DNA from 3 places in the Leuconostoc carnosum genome. Region 3 is predicted to be linked to each of the others. Evidence: riboswitches for the same ligand, from Rfam matches in the RefSeq annotation. Region 3 holds a riboswitch; each other region holds the start of a gene.
The links. Region 3 has a riboswitch for lysine ahead of FGL89_RS05770 (amino acid permease). Riboswitches for the same ligand answer to the same signal wherever they lie in the genome.

Region 1: another riboswitch for lysine. It lies ahead of alr (alanine racemase); the one in region 3 lies ahead of FGL89_RS05770 (amino acid permease).
Region 2: another riboswitch for lysine. It lies ahead of lysA (diaminopimelate decarboxylase); the one in region 3 lies ahead of FGL89_RS05770 (amino acid permease).

Annotation. Positions count from the first base shown of each region.
Region 1 covers NZ_CP042374.1:896,711-903,079, reverse strand. The annotation lists gene FGL89_RS04490 (biotin transporter BioY) at 8-544, shown strand; gene FGL89_RS04485 (2'-5' RNA ligase family protein) at 638-1,129, shown strand; gene FGL89_RS04480 (P-loop NTPase family protein) at 1,119-1,601, shown strand; lysine riboswitch at 1,621-1,788, shown strand; gene alr (alanine racemase) at 1,867-2,979, shown strand; gene FGL89_RS04470 (aspartate-semialdehyde dehydrogenase) at 3,009-4,106, shown strand; gene FGL89_RS04465 (YdcF family protein) at 4,120-5,073, shown strand; gene FGL89_RS04460 (ABC transporter ATP-binding protein) at 5,130-6,369, shown strand, end outside.
Region 2 covers NZ_CP042374.1:395,012-401,380, reverse strand. The annotation lists gene FGL89_RS01890 (nicotinate phosphoribosyltransferase) at 1-586, shown strand, start outside; gene FGL89_RS01885 (hypothetical protein) at 589-924, shown strand; lysine riboswitch at 982-1,157, shown strand; gene lysA (diaminopimelate decarboxylase) at 1,239-2,540, shown strand; gene dapD (2,3,4,5-tetrahydropyridine-2,6-dicarboxylate N-acetyltransferase) at 2,614-3,321, shown strand; gene FGL89_RS01870 (N-acetyldiaminopimelate deacetylase) at 3,321-4,481, shown strand; gene dapA (4-hydroxy-tetrahydrodipicolinate synthase) at 4,474-5,346, shown strand; gene dapB (4-hydroxy-tetrahydrodipicolinate reductase) at 5,349-6,074, shown strand; gene recX (recombination regulator RecX) at 6,134-6,369, shown strand, end outside.
Region 3 covers NZ_CP042374.1:1,151,172-1,157,540, reverse strand. The annotation lists gene FGL89_RS05790 (FtsW/RodA/SpoVE family cell cycle protein) at 1-263, opposite strand, end outside; gene FGL89_RS05785 (DUF2969 family protein) at 329-538, opposite strand; gene mreB (rod shape-determining protein) at 541-1,533, opposite strand; gene FGL89_RS05775 (DUF1146 family protein) at 1,633-1,854, opposite strand; gene FGL89_RS05770 (amino acid permease) at 1,987-3,426, opposite strand; lysine riboswitch at 3,510-3,678, opposite strand; gene FGL89_RS05765 (LCP family protein) at 3,908-5,128, shown strand; gene trpS (tryptophan--tRNA ligase) at 5,186-6,202, opposite strand; gene FGL89_RS05755 (ketopantoate reductase family protein) at 6,361-6,369, shown strand, end outside.

The DNA.
Region 1 (6,369 bases), 250 kb from region 3:
GAGAGAAATGAATTCAAAAACACAACGTATAGCTGTTACGGCAGTTTTAACGGCATTATTACTTGCTGTTGCACCTTTGGCAGTTAACATTGGTCCGGTTCCGCTGACGCTGCAGACATTAATTATTGCCTTGGTAGCTTCAATTGCATCGACACGGGTTAGTTTAACTGCTATTAGCTTATATTTATTATTGGGCGCTTTGGGATTACCAGTATTCGCTGGCTTTAAAGGTGGATTTGTCTTGTTATTGGGTCCAACAGCGGGATATTTGTGGTCGTTTCTTTTATTTGCGCCTATCATTGGGTTGTCATTTAAAAAATGGTCGACTGTGACTGGTTTAGTCATAACAAATATTATTGCCTCGATATTGAACTTAACATTTGGGACAATTTGGTTGGCTATTAGTATGAATATGCCTGCGCAAGCAGCGATCACAGCCGGATTCACACCCTTTGTTGCCACGGGTGCATTGAAAATCACTGTCGTTGTGATTGTAGCAATTGCCGTGCGTAAATTACAAAAACGAACAGTATTAGCATTTTGAACTAAGTCAATCTTCGGATTGGCTTTTTTGATATACTAATTTAAAAAAGGTTGAAGTATGCTAAGATCTGTCTTAATGTTTCCAAAATTTAGTATGAATAATGAAATTGATATTATTCGCAGCCAATATGATAATTTATACTATCATATTGCACCACACATATCACTTGTCTTTCCTTTTGATAGTCAGTTATCGGACGAACAAATTATTGAAGTAGTTACTGAGGTAGCGAAGCAATATCCACCGTTTGAAATACAGTTACAAGAAGTTTCTGGTGATTCAAAACATGGATATGTCTGGCTGGTAATTGATCAAGGGTCTAGTATGTTAGAAAAAATCCATGACGCGCTTTATGATAAAGTAGTTTTTCGAAGATACCTACGAAAAGATCTGCCCTATCAACCACATATCACTATTGCACAAGGCTTAATGCCAGATCAAACGACACAATTATTAGTTAAGTTGCAAAATAACAGATATGATTTGTTGACAACCATTACAGAGGTGTCAATCGAACATATTTTAGATAATGATGATTCAGAAAATTTTGCTACTATTGCATTGGATAATGAATATGAAAATTAGAATTATTGGACCAGTTGGTAGTGGCAAGACGACGTTAGCTCATTATTTGGGGCGTACCATGAATTTACCGGTAACATCTTTAGATGATATAAATTGGGAACGACAAGATAGTGGAGACAGACATAGGACAATAGCAGAGAGGCATGTTCTGCTAGATCGGCTGTTGCAACAGGATGACTGGGTCGTTGAAGGCGTACAATTTCGCGATGGTCAAAGTTTGTTTGAAGCAGCAGATAAAATTTATGTTATAGATATACCATATTGGCAAAATGTATATTACATAGTTAAACGTTACATTAAGAGCCTGATATCAGATGGACCTAAGCAATATAAGCAGTTGTGTATATTTCTAGAATGGCAAAAAAAGTGGCGTAAACATGATTGTGATGAAATTAATAAGTTATTAAAATTCTATCATACTAAAGTGACGGTAATTAAGAATTTAAGGTGTTTGACAAAGAATAAAAATTAGAATAAAATAAAAACAATTAGAAAATCATAGAGGTTGCCGCAGACATAAGTCGCTCGCGGAGTGCTGGCAGGTACTTTGAAACGGGTAAAAGGGGATACGGCCGAAGCACTAACACTGTCATGTTGGTTAGCTGGGTCATTAGTTAATATCTAATGGACTGTCGCGAAAGCGGAGTGCTATGACAGGAACGATTGTTTAAATGCGATCCGTGACTGCCACACTTGGCAATCACGGATTTTTATTTTATGTGAAAAGAGTGTGAATAATGGTAGAAGCAATTACGCGGCCTACACGAATTGAAATTTCAAAAAGTGCTTTAAAAAACAATGTTGATGTCGTGAAAAAAACTTCTGGTGCTGACAAAATATATTTAGCAGTGAAGTCTAATGCCTACGGCCTTGGTCTCATACCAACAGCCAAAGCAGCAGTTGCAGGTGGTGTGTATGGTTTGGCTGTGGCAATCATTGATGAAGCATTGGCCTTACGCCATGAACGTATTACGGCACCCATTTTGATTTTGGGTATTTCTTCAGCTGAATATTCTGAGTTAATGGCCGTTCAGCATATTATGGCAACGGTTGTATCTTTAGATTGGTTAAAGGAAGCTGCAACACATTTAAGTGGTGAGCAACGATTACATGTTACCCTTGGGGTAGATACGGGGATGGGACGCATTGGATTCCGTGATCGTCAATCATTAGCTGAAGCGATTGCATATGTGCAAGTACATTCTGATATTTTTGATTACGTTGGGGTATGTACACATTTTGCCGAGTCTGATTCGTCAAATACAGATTATTTCTATAAACAATTAAAACGGTGGCATGATATAACAGATGGGCTACCGGAGCCAGAATTTTATCATGTTGCAAATTCTGGTGCGGCGATGTACCATGCTGATGAAGTACCACATGAAGTGATTCGCGTTGGTACAGTCTTGTACGGTATTGAACCATCACGTGGTGAATTAGCAGATGGGAAAGATTTAAAAGCTGTCATGTCTTTGCGTAGCGAAATGAATTTTGTGAAATTATTGCCAGCAGGCGAGGGCATTAGTTATTCGCATAAATATACAACGACTGGCAACGAATGGATTGGTACGGTACCAATTGGTTATGGTGATGGCTGGTTACGCAAATTAACTGGTTTCAATGTTATTGTTGACGGACATTATGCGCCGATTGTTGGTCAAGTGGCTATGGATCAATTGATGATCAAACTACCACATGAATATCCGGTGGGCACCACAGTGACCTTTATTGGTCGAGATGGTGATCTAGAGAACACAATTGAAGATGTCGCGCAGCATGCCGGCTTAGCGCCTTGGGAAATTACCACTGGGTTGCAAGAGCGATTACATCGTGTCTTAGTTGATTAATAGTTTATTATGAGGAGAAGTATAATAAAATGACAGAACGTAAGTATAACGTAGCTATTCTTGGTGCTACAGGGGCTGTTGGTACACGCCTAATTGAACAACTAGAACAGTCAACGGTGCCAGTGAACACGATTAAGCTTTTGGCATCATCACGGTCAGCTGGTAAAACGCTACAATTCAAAGGTCAAGATGTGACGGTTGAAGAGGCAACAGCAGAGAGCTTTGAAGGAATTGATATTGTACTAGCTTCAGGGGGGGGTTCAGTATCTCAACGTTTTGCCCCTGAAGCTGTGAAACGTGGTGCGGTTGTCGTCGATAACTCAAGTTATTGGCGTATGAACGATAACGTGCCTTTAATTGTACCTGAAGTTAACGAAGCAGCTTTGCGCGGGCACAATGGCATTATTGCCAATCCCAATTGTTCGACAATACAGATGGTTGTTGCGTTAGAACCAGTACGACGTGCTTATGGGTTGAAGCGCGTGATCGTTTCAACATATCAAGCAGCATCAGGTGCTGGTCAGTCAGCTTGGCAAGAACTTGTCGATGAGACGGAAGCCTATAATCATGGTGAAACACCTCACCCAGCAATTTTACCCGTTAAAGGTGCAGAAAAGCACTATCCATTGGCTTATAATTTATTACCACAAATTGATGTTTTTGAAGATGATGGCTACACGCATGAAGAGTGGAAAATGATTCATGAAACAAAGAAAATTATGTTTGGTGACAAAAATTCTAAGGATGTTAAGGTCACAGGCACTGCGGTACGTGTACCCGTGCCAATTGGTCACGGTGAAGCAGTTTATTTTGAGACAGCAGCTAATACTGGTGCAACAGTAGCTGGTATTCAAAAAGTTTTGAGTGCTGGTGCTGGTGTTGTTTTGGAAGATGATCCGCAACAGCAACTTTATCCACAACCTGTCAATGCAGCGGGCAAGCGTGAAACATTTGTCGGTCGTGTGCGCGCCGATGTTGAAAACGATGATTCATTTCACATGTGGGTTGTTTCAGACAATTTGTTGAAAGGTGCAGCTTGGAATACTGTCCAAATTGCAGAAAGACTGGTTTCATTAGACCTAGTAGCTGTCCCTGCCAATGCGGCTGAAAAATTCAACTCACTTTAAGTAGTTAATGATAATGGTAATAGTCTTATTCATAGCTTTGGCGATATGCTTTTCGGCACTATTGTATTATCAAGTCAAACGAAATCCTGGCACACTCACAATTGGTACGTATGCCTTTTTTGTGACCATTTCACTGATTTGTGCGATTACTGTACTATTTGGTATATCATACGACACGATAGTACGTATTTTAGAATATCTTTATTATATCGTGGTGCTTTTAGGTCTCACATTAATGTGGCGTTTGGTTTGGTATAGTTGGAAACGTTTTCGTAGTTTTTTATTACCTATAATGTTTATCGGATATATAGCTGCGATTGTATTGTTATCGCCATTCGTCTTATTACGTTGGGGAATTACAGGTTTAGCGTTGTATTTTGTTTGGCAATTCCTACGTTTTTTAATAAGCAGCTTGATTTATGGACAGGTTATTTCAGCTCCTAAGCAAGGACCACTTGTTGTACTTGGTGGGGGTTTAGCAGACGGCTACAAGATCGGCAATATTGTGAATGCGCGTATTCGCGCTGCAGTAGCAGATGCTAAACTCATGACGATATTTCCAATGATTGTATTTTCTGGTGGACAAGGCGAAGACCAATATCTTAGTGAAGCACAGGCAATGAGAGACTGGGCTGTTGATAAGTATGGTATTCCGCCAGCAAAAACAATGTTAGAGGAACAATCACACAATACTTTGCAAAATTTGACATATAGTGCTGAAATTTTAGGGTCGCAGCCTTTTACATTTTATACAAGTGAATATCATGTGTTTCGTGGTGTCCTTTTAGCTGAAAAGTTAGGGATTACTGTACAGGGGCGCGGCGGTTATACACCAAAATTGTATCGTACGTCTGCTTTTTTCAGAGAATTTGCAGGTACCATGAATATTAATAAACGACGTCATGTTGCATGGGGGATGGCATGGCTAGTTGTTGGAACTATCCTGAATGTTATTTTACAATGGTAAATAATTGTGTAACATCATGATTAATAACGGGGGAAACAACTCAAAGGGAGAACATCATGAGTATTTTTACACAACTAATGTGGTTCTTTCGGGCGAATAAAAGGCTCTATATTTATGGGTTGTCTTTCTTATTCTTAACGGAAATATCACAAATGGTATCGCCAGCATTGCTCGGCAGCTTTACAGATAGAGTGATAGCACGTGAAGTCACGCCTGAAATTTTACTTCTCTATGCAGGTGGTATCCTGTTTTTTGCCATACTGATGTATGGTTTTCGATATGCTTGGATTACTAATATTTTCCAAGGTTCTGCTTTGTTAGAAAAGACGTTGCGACAACAGCTTTTTGACCACTATATGCAAATGGATACTACTTTTTATCAACGGCATCGGACAGGCGATTTAATGGCACATGCCTCGAATGATCTTTCTGCAATTCAACGTGTCGCCTCTGGTGGTATCTTAATGCTGGTTGATTCAATTGTGATCATTGTGTTCACAGTAATTTCAATGATCTTTGTCGTTGACTGGCGGTTAACTTTAATTGGCGTATTGCCATTACCTCTGCTGGTTATTGGTGTTCGTTATCTTTCACCAAAAATTCGTGAAGCTTTTACTGCATCACAAGAAGCATTTTCAGAATTATCTAATAAATCACAAGAGTCTATTGCAGGTATCAAAGCGATTAAGACACTAGGACAAGAATCACAAGATGTGCAAGCGTTTGAAAAAGAGGTTACAAAAACGATTAAGATCAACAAGAAAGTCGCCTTGATTGATTCGTTATTTGGTCCGATGGCCACTGTTATAATGACAATTAGTTATGTCATTATGATGACTTATGGTGGCTCGCTTGTCGTGTCAAATGAGATTACTATTGGTCAATTGGTGTCATTTGCAACTTATTTAGGCTTGCTAGTATGGCCGATGTTTGGCTTGGGTCAATTATTTAATGTGCTAGAGCGTGGCAATGCGTCTTACATGCGAGTGCAAGATATTCTGATGGAAAAATCTGCTATTGTTGAGGATACAGCAGGCATCGATACATTAGCTCAGGGTAATATAAAAATTGATATTGAATCGTTTGTCTACCCAGATGACAGTGATACAAAAAACGCCCTTAAAAATGTGCATATAGATATTAAATCTGGTGAAACACTGGGTATTGTTGGACGTGTCGGTTCAGGGAAAACGACCTTACTGAAATTGTTGCTACGTCAGTTCGATCACTACGAAGGTAGTATTAAGATTGGCAATATTGATATTAAGTCATACCGTTTTGAATCTTATTTGCGAA
Region 2 (6,369 bases), 760 kb from region 3:
ACAGTTTATAACTACTGTTATTGGATCACCAGAGATCAAAGCACGTATTATGCAGCGTGAAGGACGTATTGTTTTGAGACCTGATTCTGGTGATCCCAAAACAATTGATTTACAGGTTTTGGATGCATTAGCGACTATTTTTGGTACAACCGTTAATCATAAGGGCTATCGTGTCCTTGATTATAATGTTGGTATTATTCAGGGTGATGGTATGAAGGCGGATACGATTGTCAGTTTGTATGAAGCCTTGATTGCAGCTGGTTGGTCTGCTGACAATCTGGTCGTTGGCTCTGGTGGCGGTCTGCTACAAGAAGGATTTACACGTGACACTGAGCGTTTTGCTATTAAAGCTGCATATGCTGAAAATTCAGCTGGTGAGAGAATCAATATTCAAAAAAACCCAAAAACGGATGTTAGTAAAGCATCAAAAGCTGGCTTATTGAAAGTTATCATGCGACAGGGTCAGATGGTGACGGTATCGCAAAAAGATAGTGGCGATGACTTATTGCAAACAGTTTATGACAATGGTGTTTTTTCACCAGTTGATGGTTCAGTAATTGTTCAACGCGCAGCCAATGAAGGGTAATGATGAATTATAATTTTAAAAAAACAACGGATGTAACCTCGGAAGTTAAAGTAGAACATTTGGACATTAAAGCTGCTGCGCAGGCTTATCGTGAACTTGAAGTTCGGGATAAGCAACCTGTCAGTGAAGAAGACACGACACTTGTCGGACATGGTGTTCAGGCATTAGGCACTGAGTCGGCGATTGGCAAGGACGAGCGTAAAGCACAAATGCAAGTATTGTTCAACCAAGGGATGACTAGCTATATTGATTTAGCGTTTGAACTGAACTTAGCAGAGTCCACCATTCGACAATATGGAAAGGAACTAGGACTCACATTTATCGATACATTATATTAAATGAAAAATTTGACATTATTTCGTCAGTAAGTTATGATAATTAAAATAAGAAATTAAGATTTACATAGAGGTTGCAATTGACATAAGTACCAAGACCAAGCTGTTGTAGCAGTGATGCGGTGTTGTGAAAGGGGATATTGCCGAAATAGTTTATCACTACCAAGATAGATTATTGGGACAATAGTTAATAACTGTTGGACTGTCGTTAGAGATAACGGTGAGCTATGGCAACTGTCAAAAATGCTAACACAAAAGCCTTTTGTCCGTGACCGTGGTCTCGAACGAGGGCTTTTTATGTGGATTTGGAGAACAAAATGACAAATTATTTAACTAATGAATTAGAACATTTAACAATTGACGGTGCCGATGCCGTTTCATTAGCAGAAACTTATGGCACACCGCTTTATGTGTATGATGTATCTAAAATTCGGCAAACAATGCGTGCTTTTAAAACGCTATTTGAAAAAGAAAACGTGCCTTACGTGGTGAGCTACGCTTCTAAAGCGTTTGCGACTAAGGCAATTTATCAAGTCGCTCAGCAAGAAGGGATACATGCAGATATTGTTTCTGGTGGTGAATTAGTTACAGCAATTAAAGCAGGATTTGATACCAAGCATCTTAGTTTCAACGGGAATAACAAAAGTTTTGATGAGCTGACGCTAGCAGTAGAAAAAGGTGTTGGGACGATTATTATTGACAACTTTCTGGAGTTAAAATTATTATCAACAATTGCACAGGAACATCAAATAAAGCAAGATATTTTGTTGCGCATTTCACCTGGTATTTCAGCGCATACACATGAATTTATTAGTACTGGACAACAAGATTCGAAATTCGGATTTGACTTACTTACGGGTCAGGCCAAAGAAGCTTTCCAAATAGCCAAAAATGACGATAATTTGAATTTGCGTGGATTACATGCGCATATTGGGTCACAAATTTTTGATGTGACTGGCTTTGAAAAGAATGCAGCTTTGCTTGCTGATACAGCGCAAAGTTGGGGATGGCAGCCCGCCGTTATTAATGTTGGGGGCGGATTTGGTATTCGATATACGGCCGATGACAAGCCGTTACCAGAAAGTGAATATGTTGCGGCTATTATACGCACACTTAAAGGCAAAGCAGCTTCATATGACTGGAAAATGCCTGAAATATGGATTGAACCAGGTCGTTCAATCGTTGGTCCAGCTGGACAGACGCTTTACACCATCGGTTCACGTAAGGATATTCCTGATATTCGTCACTATTTAGCTGTTGATGGCGGTATGGGAGATAATATCCGACCGGCATTATATCAAGCACAATATGAAGCGGTATTAGCTAACCAGCCTAATGCACAAACTAAAGAAGTTGTTCGTGTTGCAGGTAAATATTGTGAATCAGGAGATGTTTTGGTGTGGCAACAAGCCTTACCAGAAACACAGCCAGGAGATATATTATCAGTATTGGCTACAGGTGCTTATGGCTATGCTATGGCATCCAATTATAATCGTAACCCACGTCCTGCTGTTGTATTCGTAGAAAATGGCAAACATCAATTGGTTGTTGCCCGTGAGACTTATGAACATATTATGTCGCTGGACAAAGATTATACATTACAAAGTTCAACAAAATAGTAATGCGCTCTGTTTATTTTAGCTGTTACAGTTGAAGTAGACATCATTAAATGACAAAGAGGAATTGAAGAAGATGACAGAAGTACAAAATGATGCACAACGCTTGATTGATTTCATTGCCAATGCTAAAAAGATAACTATTGTAAAAGTGACTTATAAAGGCGTATTGAGTGGTGAAGTACCAGCCAGTGTTCAGCAATTCGGTGGTGTTGCTTTTGGTCAGTTAATTGGTGATTGGTCTGATATTCAACCATTGATTGCGAATTTACCTGCAGAAAATGTTTTTATTGAAAATGATGCACGCAACTCAGCTGTACCATTATTAGACAAAAAAGCGGTTAATGCACGTATTGAACCAGGTGCAATTATTCGAGAACAAGTTGAAATTGGTGACAATGCTGTTATCATGCTAGGAGCTGTGATTAATATTGGTGCTGAAATTGGGGCTGGTACGATGATCGATATGGGTGCTATTTTAGGTGGCCGTGCGATTGTTGGTGAAAATTCACATATTGGCGCAGGCGCAGTTTTGGCTGGTGTGATTGAACCAGCTTCTGCACAGCCTGTTCGGATTGGAAATAACGTATTAGTTGGTGCTAATGCCGTTGTCATTGAAGGTGTTCAAGTGGGTGATGGCGCAGTTGTTGCGGCAGGTGCTATTGTCACGAAGGATGTCCCAGCCAATACAGTAGTAGCTGGTGTACCTGCCAAAGTCATTAAGTCAATTGATTCGCAAACACAACAAAAGACAGCTTTAATTGATGCCTTAAGGGGACTTTGATGAGTGAAATTACTGGTGAAGTATTGCAACAATATCGACGTGATTTACACCGTATACCTGAATTAGCACTTGAAGAGTATGAGACACATGATTATTTGTTAAATAAAGTTAAAGGTTGGCAAAACGATACGATGACGATTCGTACAGTAGATGCTTTGCCAACAGCAATTTTAATTCGCTTTGAAGGTAAAGATCCGCAAAGAACATTAGGTTACCGCGCTGATATTGATGCTTTGCCAGTTGAAGAAAAAACTAATTTACCTTTTGCTTCTCAGCATGCTGGACGTATGCACGCTTGTGGTCACGACGTACATATGACGCTTGCGTTAGCAATGGTACAGTACTTTAGCCAACATCAGCCAAAAGATAATTTGATTATCTTTTTTCAACCAGCAGAAGAAGCTAAAAGTGGTGGTAAAGTCGCTTATGATTTAGGCTTGTTTGAAAATGAGTGGCGACCAGATGAATTTTATGGTATTCATGACCAGCCTGCTTTACCAGCTGGGATGTTAAGTACGTTAGCAGGGACGCTTTTCGCTGGCACAGCAGAATTGACAGTTGATGTTCATGGCGTCGGTGGACATGCTGCTTATCCACACTTACTTAAAGATCCTATTGTCATTGCTTCGGAACTAATTGTGCAATTACAAACAGTTGTCTCTCGCTCAGTTAACCCAATTAAGGGTGGTGTTGTTAGTGTTGGTAAAATCCGTGGTGGTTTTACTAACAATGTTATTCCTGACGATGTTCATTTTGAAGGGACTGTTCGTAGTATGACAAAATCAGGATTAGATGTCATGATGACACGCATTCGGCAAATTGCTGCTGGTGTTGCGTTAGCTAATGACGTTGTAATTGATGTATCACTAGAGAGTGGTAGCTATTTGCCGGTTGAAAATAATATTAAGTTAGCTAATAATTTGATTGATTTTATGACAACTCGTGATGATATCGCTTTTGAACTGGCAGAACCTGCGATGACGGGTGAAGATTTTGGTTATTTACTTCAACAAATTCCGGGTGTTATGCTTTGGCTTGGTGTCAATGATGTGACACATTCATTGCATAGTCCACAACTCAACATTGATGAAAGTGCCTTGTTACCTGGATTTACAGCTTTAAAAGACTTTATAGAATGGCGGATGAATCAAAATGTATAAAAATATTAATTTAATAACGGCAATTATTACACCGTTTAATGAAAAAAATGAAATTGATTACCCTGCACTCGACCACGTGATTGATCATTTATTGTCTCATGGGACACAAGGATTAGTTATTGCGGGGACAACTGGCGAATCGCCCACGCTAACACACGCTGAAAAATTAGCACTCACACGTCATATTGTTGACTATGTAGCTGATGATGTTTTGTTAATTGCTAATGCAGGCACAAATAACACTGTAGAATCAGTTCAAAATGCTAAAGAATTAGGGGCAATTGACGGCGTAGATGCGATTTTAGCTGTGACACCATATTATAATAAACCAAGTCAAGCAGGTATGATTGCACATTTTGAAGCGATTGCAGATGCTTCACCTAAACCTGTGATGTTATATAATATTCCAGGACGTTCAGCGGTAGGCTTAACAGTAGATAGTGTTGTTACATTAGCGCAACATCCTAATATTAACGCTGTTAAAGAAACAACTTCGGCAGAGTTTATTGGTGCAGAAGTTGAAAAAACACAAGCTGTTGATTTTTCAGTTTATACTGGTGAAGATGCGCAAACATTAGCTGCTTATTCTCAAGGTGGGGCAGGGACGATTTCAGTGGCTGCTCATTTATATGGGGATGATATTGCGGCATTGTTTACAGCAATGAACAGTGGTGACTGGCGTGAAGCTGGTCGTTTGCAACGTTATTTGACACCACGCATGAACGCACTATTTGCATTTCCATCTCCAGCACCTGTTAAAGCGAGTTTGAGTGCCATTGGTATGGTTAAAAATATTGCACGTCTACCAATTTTACCGTTAACGACTGATGAACAGACGCAACTTAACGAATTGTTGGAGGGGTAATTGTGACTAAAATTATTTTAGCTGGTGGATTTGGTAAACTTGGACAGGCAATCCAGAATGGTTTGGTTAATACAGACTATGAAATCGTTGGTATTTTAAGTGGCAAAAATCATGAAAGTGATTTTCCTGTTTGGACATCAGTAGAAGATATAACTGTTTCAGCTGATATTTTCTTGGATGTTAGTACACCAGCAAGTGTTTATGATAATGCACTTTGGGCGATTAAAAATAATATGGCTGTTGTCATTGGTGCAACAGGGTTACAAGATGATCAGATTAAGTCATTACAAAATTTGGCAACAAAGGGTGTTTTGATTGTGCCTAACTTCAGCTTGTCAGCTGTGTTATTGATGCAGTTTTCACAACTTGCTGCTAAATACTTTGCTGATGTGGAAATTGTTGAAGCACATAATCCTAAAAAAGTTGATTCGCCATCTGGTACTGCTGTACAAACTGCTAAGTTGATAGCAGAATCCAGAGTTGATGCCCCACAACAAACGCAGGTTGGACAAGCACGTGGTCAGCAGATTGATGACGTACCAGTCCATGCGATGCGATTACCAGGGTATATTGCGCAACAAACGGTTTATTTTGGTGGTAATGATGAGCAACTCACACTGAGCCAAAGTACAACAAGTCGTTCCGCTTTTGTGCCTGGTGTTTTATTAGCGTTAGATGGCGTTAAAAAAATAGATGGATTAGTCATTGGTTTGGATCATGTTTTGTAAAATTGATAAGCTAATATAAAAAATAAGCGCTCAGGCGCTTTTTTTCGTACAATAGAATTATGAAAACTATTACTAAAATTTCAACACAAAAGCAGGCAGGACGATATAGTATCGAATTGGATAAGCAATTTGCTTTTGGGGTCGCTGAAAGTGTTCTTATCAAATATGGTTTAGCAAAAGGGCGTGAGTTGGATGATCAATTAATTGAACGTATTAAGTATGATGATAATATCGCTAAAGCGCGTAATGCCGCCTTAAATTATCTTGGTCACGCCTTACGGACAGTCAAACAAGT
Region 3 (6,369 bases):
GCTACAAGTGCTAATCGCCATAGTTGCGATGCATCAAAACGCAATAAAAACGCAATAATCACAGCACCTATAATCCAAAATACGCCCTGAATTATGGTAGCACGTATCGCCGACTGCATCGTACCGTATTGCGCATGCAATGACGCCTGAAAAACCGAGCTCAAGCCAATGATCATAAATAGTAGAAGGGCTAAAATAATTCCCCAGTCCAATTCCGATCCTGATGTACGATTACTCATTTGTCTTGATGACGTGCGTTGCATGACATTCCCTCATTTATGTACAAACCCTTATCACAAATTATGATAAGGGCTTTTTGTGACTTATTTTACTGATATAAATTAAAGCTAGCCAAAACGGCTTGTAAAGCCTCATCTTGTGTTTTGGCTTGATTAATAATTGCTTGCTGACCAAAATAGCCAACAAAACCTCGATCAGCTTTTTGGATATACCCAACTTGCTTTTGATTAATTAAAACTTGTGTTTGATTATCTTCTTCAACAATCTCAACATCAAAGTTTTGGTTTTTCTTACGCATAATTAGAATCCTCTACGGTTTGACTTCATGTGTTCAAGCAAAGCACCAGCACCTTTGGCAACATTATCTAATGGTGAATCTGACACAACTACGGGCACTTCCAAAGCATCCGACAAAAGTTGATCCATACCATGTAACAAGGCACCACCGCCAGTTAGCATAATACCACGATCAATAATATCAGCAGCTAATTCAGGAGGTAGTTTGGCTAATACTGAGTGTGTTGCACGGACAATTTGTTGCAAAGTGTCATGTAATGCTTCTTCCACTTCATTGGAATCAATTGTGATCGTCTTTGGCATGCCTTCAAAGTTATCACGTCCACGTACTTCCATGGTAATAGGTTCATCTACAGGTAGCGCTGATCCAATTTGAATTTTAATCGTTTCGGCCGTACGTTCCCCAACAATTAAGTTATGGCGACGTTTCAAGTAACCCACAATATCAAAGTTCATTTTATCACCAGCAACACGGATAGACTCTGATACCACAATATCTCCTAATGATAACACTGCAATATCTGAAGTACCACCACCCATATCAATAACCATTGAGCCGATAGGCTTAAAAATATCTAATCCCGCACCAACAGCTGCAACTTTCGGCTCATATTCTAGATATACTTTTGCGCCACCAGCTTTTTCGGCAGCTTGGATAATAGCTTTACGCTCAATTTCAGTAATATTGGTAGGTGCACAAATCATAATATTAGGCTTTGACATAAAACCTTTAACATTTAATTTATCCACGAAATAAGTCAACATGGCTTCTGTGACATCAAAATCCGAAATAACGCCATCTTTCAATGGCCGAACGGCACGTATATTTCCAGGTGTTCTGCCCACCATACGGTAAGCTTCCGAACCAACTGACAAAACACGATCTGTTTTGTCGTCCACTGCGACAACAGAAGGCTCATTTAAAACAATACCTTTACCTTCTACATAAATGAGAACATTGGCTGTTCCCAAGTCAATGCCAATATCTTTTGCCATGTATTTTCTCCAAATTTTTATTTCTATAAACGGGCACTAATGTGCCAACTTGTCTACATAATCTTCTCAATTATACCATATTTACCATAGGTTTTTCGGTTACTTTTTAAAGACTGCTGCTGGCATATCGATCACCCATCCAGCTGCTGAAATGAAGAAACTAGCCAATAAATAACCCATAATGATCGCCAAAATAACTTTTAAAAAACGGGCTTGGACTGGCGTAAATGGCATCAACCGAGCAAAATTGATTGGGCGAATTATCCAAAAGGCAAAATAAATAGCTAATAGATTAAGGCTCAAAGTAAATATTGGACTCATTATTGTCCTCCTCGATTTAATAATAATATTGATTAGCTAGCGTTCAGTTTAATAGTACTATTATATCAGTTAACAAATGTTTTTATATTAATATAAAAACATCACTCATAAAGTGATGTTTACACTAAATATTCAACGGTGTTGCTCCAAGTCAACATCCTCTAATTTAATCATCTTAGTTTTGTGTGTTATTTTATACCAAACAAATAAGACAATAAACAGCGGCACTGACAAATAAGTAATCGCAATTTTTTCAAGATTCAAATTTGTGAAACTAGCAGGATCTTGTCCAATGATCACCCCAATTGAGATAATCAAAGCAAATATTGGCCCAAATGGGAACCATTTTGCTTTATATTTCAAATCATTCAAGTCTTTACCTTGTGCCACATAAGCACGTCGGAAACGATAGTGAGATATTGCAATACCTACCCAAGCTATAAAGCCTGTCAAACCAGAAGCATTAACAAGCCAAGTATAAGCAACTGAACCACCTTTTGTATTAGAAATAAAAGCTAATAGTCCAATCAGTGTTGTCAAAATCAGAGCAAATACAGGCACACCACGAGTTGATAACCTAGAGAATATTTTTGGTGCATCGCCTTTACGTGCCATAGCGTACAGCATGCGTGTTGAAGCATAAGACCCTGAATTAGCTGAAGAAACAATTGATGTTAAAATGACAGCATTCATCAAACTTGCAGCAAAAGCAATTCCTGCATTTTTAAACACGATGGTAAAAGGTGAAACAGCAATATTTTCTGTTGATGAACTCAATAAACGCGGATCTTGATAATAAACTAAAGCAGAAATAACAAAAATTGCTAAAATATAAAATAGTAAAATACGCCAAAATACTTGGTTAATGGCCTTGGGCACTGACTTGTCAGGATCCTTAGCTTCACCAGCCGTAATACCAATTAATTCAGTGCCTTGAAATGAAAATCCCGCGACAACAAAAACTGATAAAATAGCCTGTGGCCCACCGACAAAGCCATGATTACCAACAGATAAGTTCTTCATCACATCAATATTTGAATGAATAACACCAAAAATTGTCGCAATACCGATAATCAAAAACGCGATAATCGTAATCACTTTGATCATAGATAACCAAAATTCAGTTTCGCCGAAAGCACCCACTGAAAATAAATTGATCAAAAAAATGAGTACCAACGCGATTGATGAAAAAATCCATCCAGGTGTATTTGGAAACCAAAATTTTGTTACTAACCCAACGGCAACAATATCAACAGCTAAAGTAATCGCCCAGTTAAACCAATAATTCCAACCCATGGCAAATCCTAAAGCTGGGTCAACATATTTACCGGCATAGTCAGAAAATGACCCAGATGTTGGTGCATATGTTGCCATTTCACCTAAACTCGTCATTAAAAAATACACCATCACACCAATTGCTAAGTAAGCAACGATTGCACCTAATGGCCCTGCTTGTGCCACAGTAGCACCTGATGCAACAAACAGTCCTGTTCCAATTGATCCACCTAAGGCAATCATTGAAACATGACGTGTCTTCAAATTACGTTTTATACCAGCATTTTCTTCAGTCATGAAACTCTCCTTGTCGAGGCAAATAAAAAAACCTCTGTCTATGGTTAGAAAAAGGTTTCGTTCAAAAAGTCAGTTTAAAATTAACTTTCCAAAGCGCACCACGTTTCCGTGACAGTCTAACAACTATTAATTGTCAGCCCAATTTCATTATGCCATAAATGAAATTTCGGCAACCGCTCCTTTTACATAAGTTCACTGTCTTTGGCAGACTAGCTTATATGACTAATATTGGTTGCATCCTCTTTGATAACTAGGATATTATAGCACTTTTTAAAATAGTGTGTCAATAAAACGAAACATTTGACCAGCTACCTCATACCATGATAATTTAGTTCCTATGCCTTTGTCCAAAACTAAAGCATTATAATATAATATCTTTTAAAATATTTAACTTTATTTTTATACTAATCAGTTATACTAGTATATAGTTGCTTTTTATTTTAATAACTACTATTCATACTACATTAGGAGCTCTTTCCGCATGGATAATAATACACAGACGCCGACGCGTGCTGAAAAAAATCAAGTAAAAAAACATCGTGTTCGTAACACTATTTTAGTTTTACTAGCTATTATCATCCTTACTGCTGGTGGTTTATCTTGGTGGGCTTTTAAAAACACTAAAGGTGCTATCGATGAATCTTATGCTGGAACTGGCGTAAATAAATCACGTAATGTATCTAATGTGGTTAAAAGCGGACGTCCAATCTCTATCTTACTATATGGGACAGATACTGGGGAATTGGGACGTACCTACAAGGGACGCACTGACTCAATGATGTTATTGCTAGTTAATCCTGAAACACAAAAAACAACAATGATATCCTTAGCACGAGATGCTATGGTTTCGATTGTTGGTTATGAAGATACTTTCCCTCAAAAGTTAAATGCTGCCTATGCCTATGGCTCAACTTCTACTTCAATTAAAACTGTTGAATCTTTTTTGAACATTCCAGTTGATTTCTACGCTTTGGTCAATATGTCCGGATTATCCAAGATGGTTGATCAAGTTGGTGGTATTTCAATTAAATCACCGATTGACTTTGTCTACAGTCAAGAAACTGCACATGCTTATGGCCCTAATTTATATCGTTTCCATAAAGGTGAGACAAAATATGAACACTCTGATGATAATGGCAAAACATGGTCAAAATCAAGAACAGTCATGGATGGCGATGCTGCTCTAGCTTTCTCTCGTATGCGCTATGACGACCCAAATGGTGATTACGGTCGCCAGCAACGACAACGCATTGTGCTGGAAGGTCTCATCAATAAATCTGCCAATGTATCAAGTTTACTCAATAATCAGTTTATGTCAACGATTTCAAAAAATGTACGCACTGATTTAACATTTGGTGATATGACAACGCTAGCAAGTAAATACATTAAAGCTAAAAATAATATTGTAACTGAACATATGCAAGGTGTTGGTACAAGTTATCCTGATTCTGAGGGTAATAACGTTGCATATGAAGTTATTCCTCAAAAAGAAAAGCAACGCGTCACTGATTTAGCGCGTAAAACGCTCGGATTAAAAAGTGAAAACACTGGCTTACCGTACGGCGGTGAAGTGCCAAGTGAACTATCAGCCATTGCGGCTTCTTTACGCCCTTCTGAAGATGGCGGTAAAACAACCCCTGACGACCCAGCAACTGCTAATACGTTAGATGATTCAAATAATGAAAATACTACAGGACAATAAGTAAAAGCAGGCAATTCTCAATGAGAACTGCCTGCTTTTATTTTACTTTTATCTCATTTAACCAAAGTAATCAATGCCCATCGCATGACGAACATCTTTCATTGTCGCTTCGGCAACAGCATTAGCGCGCTCAGATCCGTCCTTTAACATACGCATCACCTCAGGAATATCTTGAGCAAATGTTTGACGTTTTTCTCTTATTGGGGCCAATTCTGTTTCCATAACCTCAATCAAATAGCGCTTTAACTTCATATCACCCAAACCACCAGCCATATACTGCTCTTTTAACACTTGCACAGCTTGCTTATCAGGATCAAAAATATCTAAATAAGTAAAGACGACATTTCCTTCTACATGCCCTGGGTCAGCAATGTTGATATGTAATGGATCTGTGTACATTGATTTTACTTTTTTAGCTAACGTATCAGCGTCATCTGAAAGATAAATCCCATTATTTAGTGATTTTGACATTTTAGCATTACCATCAATACCTGGTAAGCGCCCTTGCCCTTTAGGCGGAAAGACACCTACAGGCTCAACTAGGACATCAGAATTATAAGCACTATTAAATGAACGTACTAGCTCACGTGTCTGTTCAATCATCGGTTCTTGATCATCACCGACCGGTACCTTGGTTGCACGAAAAATCGTAATATCGGCGGCTTGTGATACAGGATAAGTTAAAAAACCAGCTGGAATGCCTTCACCAAAGCCTTTTTGAGCGATTTCAGATTTGACTGTTGGATTGCGTTGCAAACGAGCAACGGAAACTAAATTCATAAAATAATCTGTTAATTCTGGCAAACCTTTAATTTGTGACTGAACAAAGATAGTTGTTTTGCTAGGGTCAATCCCCACGGCTAAATAATCCAACGCCACTTCGGTTAACGATTGCCTGATTTTTTCTGGATTACGGGCATTGTCGGTAAACGCCTGTGTATCCGCAATCATGACAAAGGGATCGTAGTCTCCTGAATTTTGCATGGCTACACGGTTTTTTAACGACCCAATATAGTGACCAATATGTAATTTACCAGTTGGACGATCACCTGTTAAATAAATTTCTCTAGACATCTTAATTCCTTCTATTTCGAAATGTGCAAACGCACTATTACTTCATTATACGGTAATTTTCATGAGTTGTACAAATTAAAAAATTAAATTTTGACTTGACTTAAATTAGAGTTAAGATTAGAATTATATCATCAATAATTAATAGGAGGATTCATATTATGAAATAT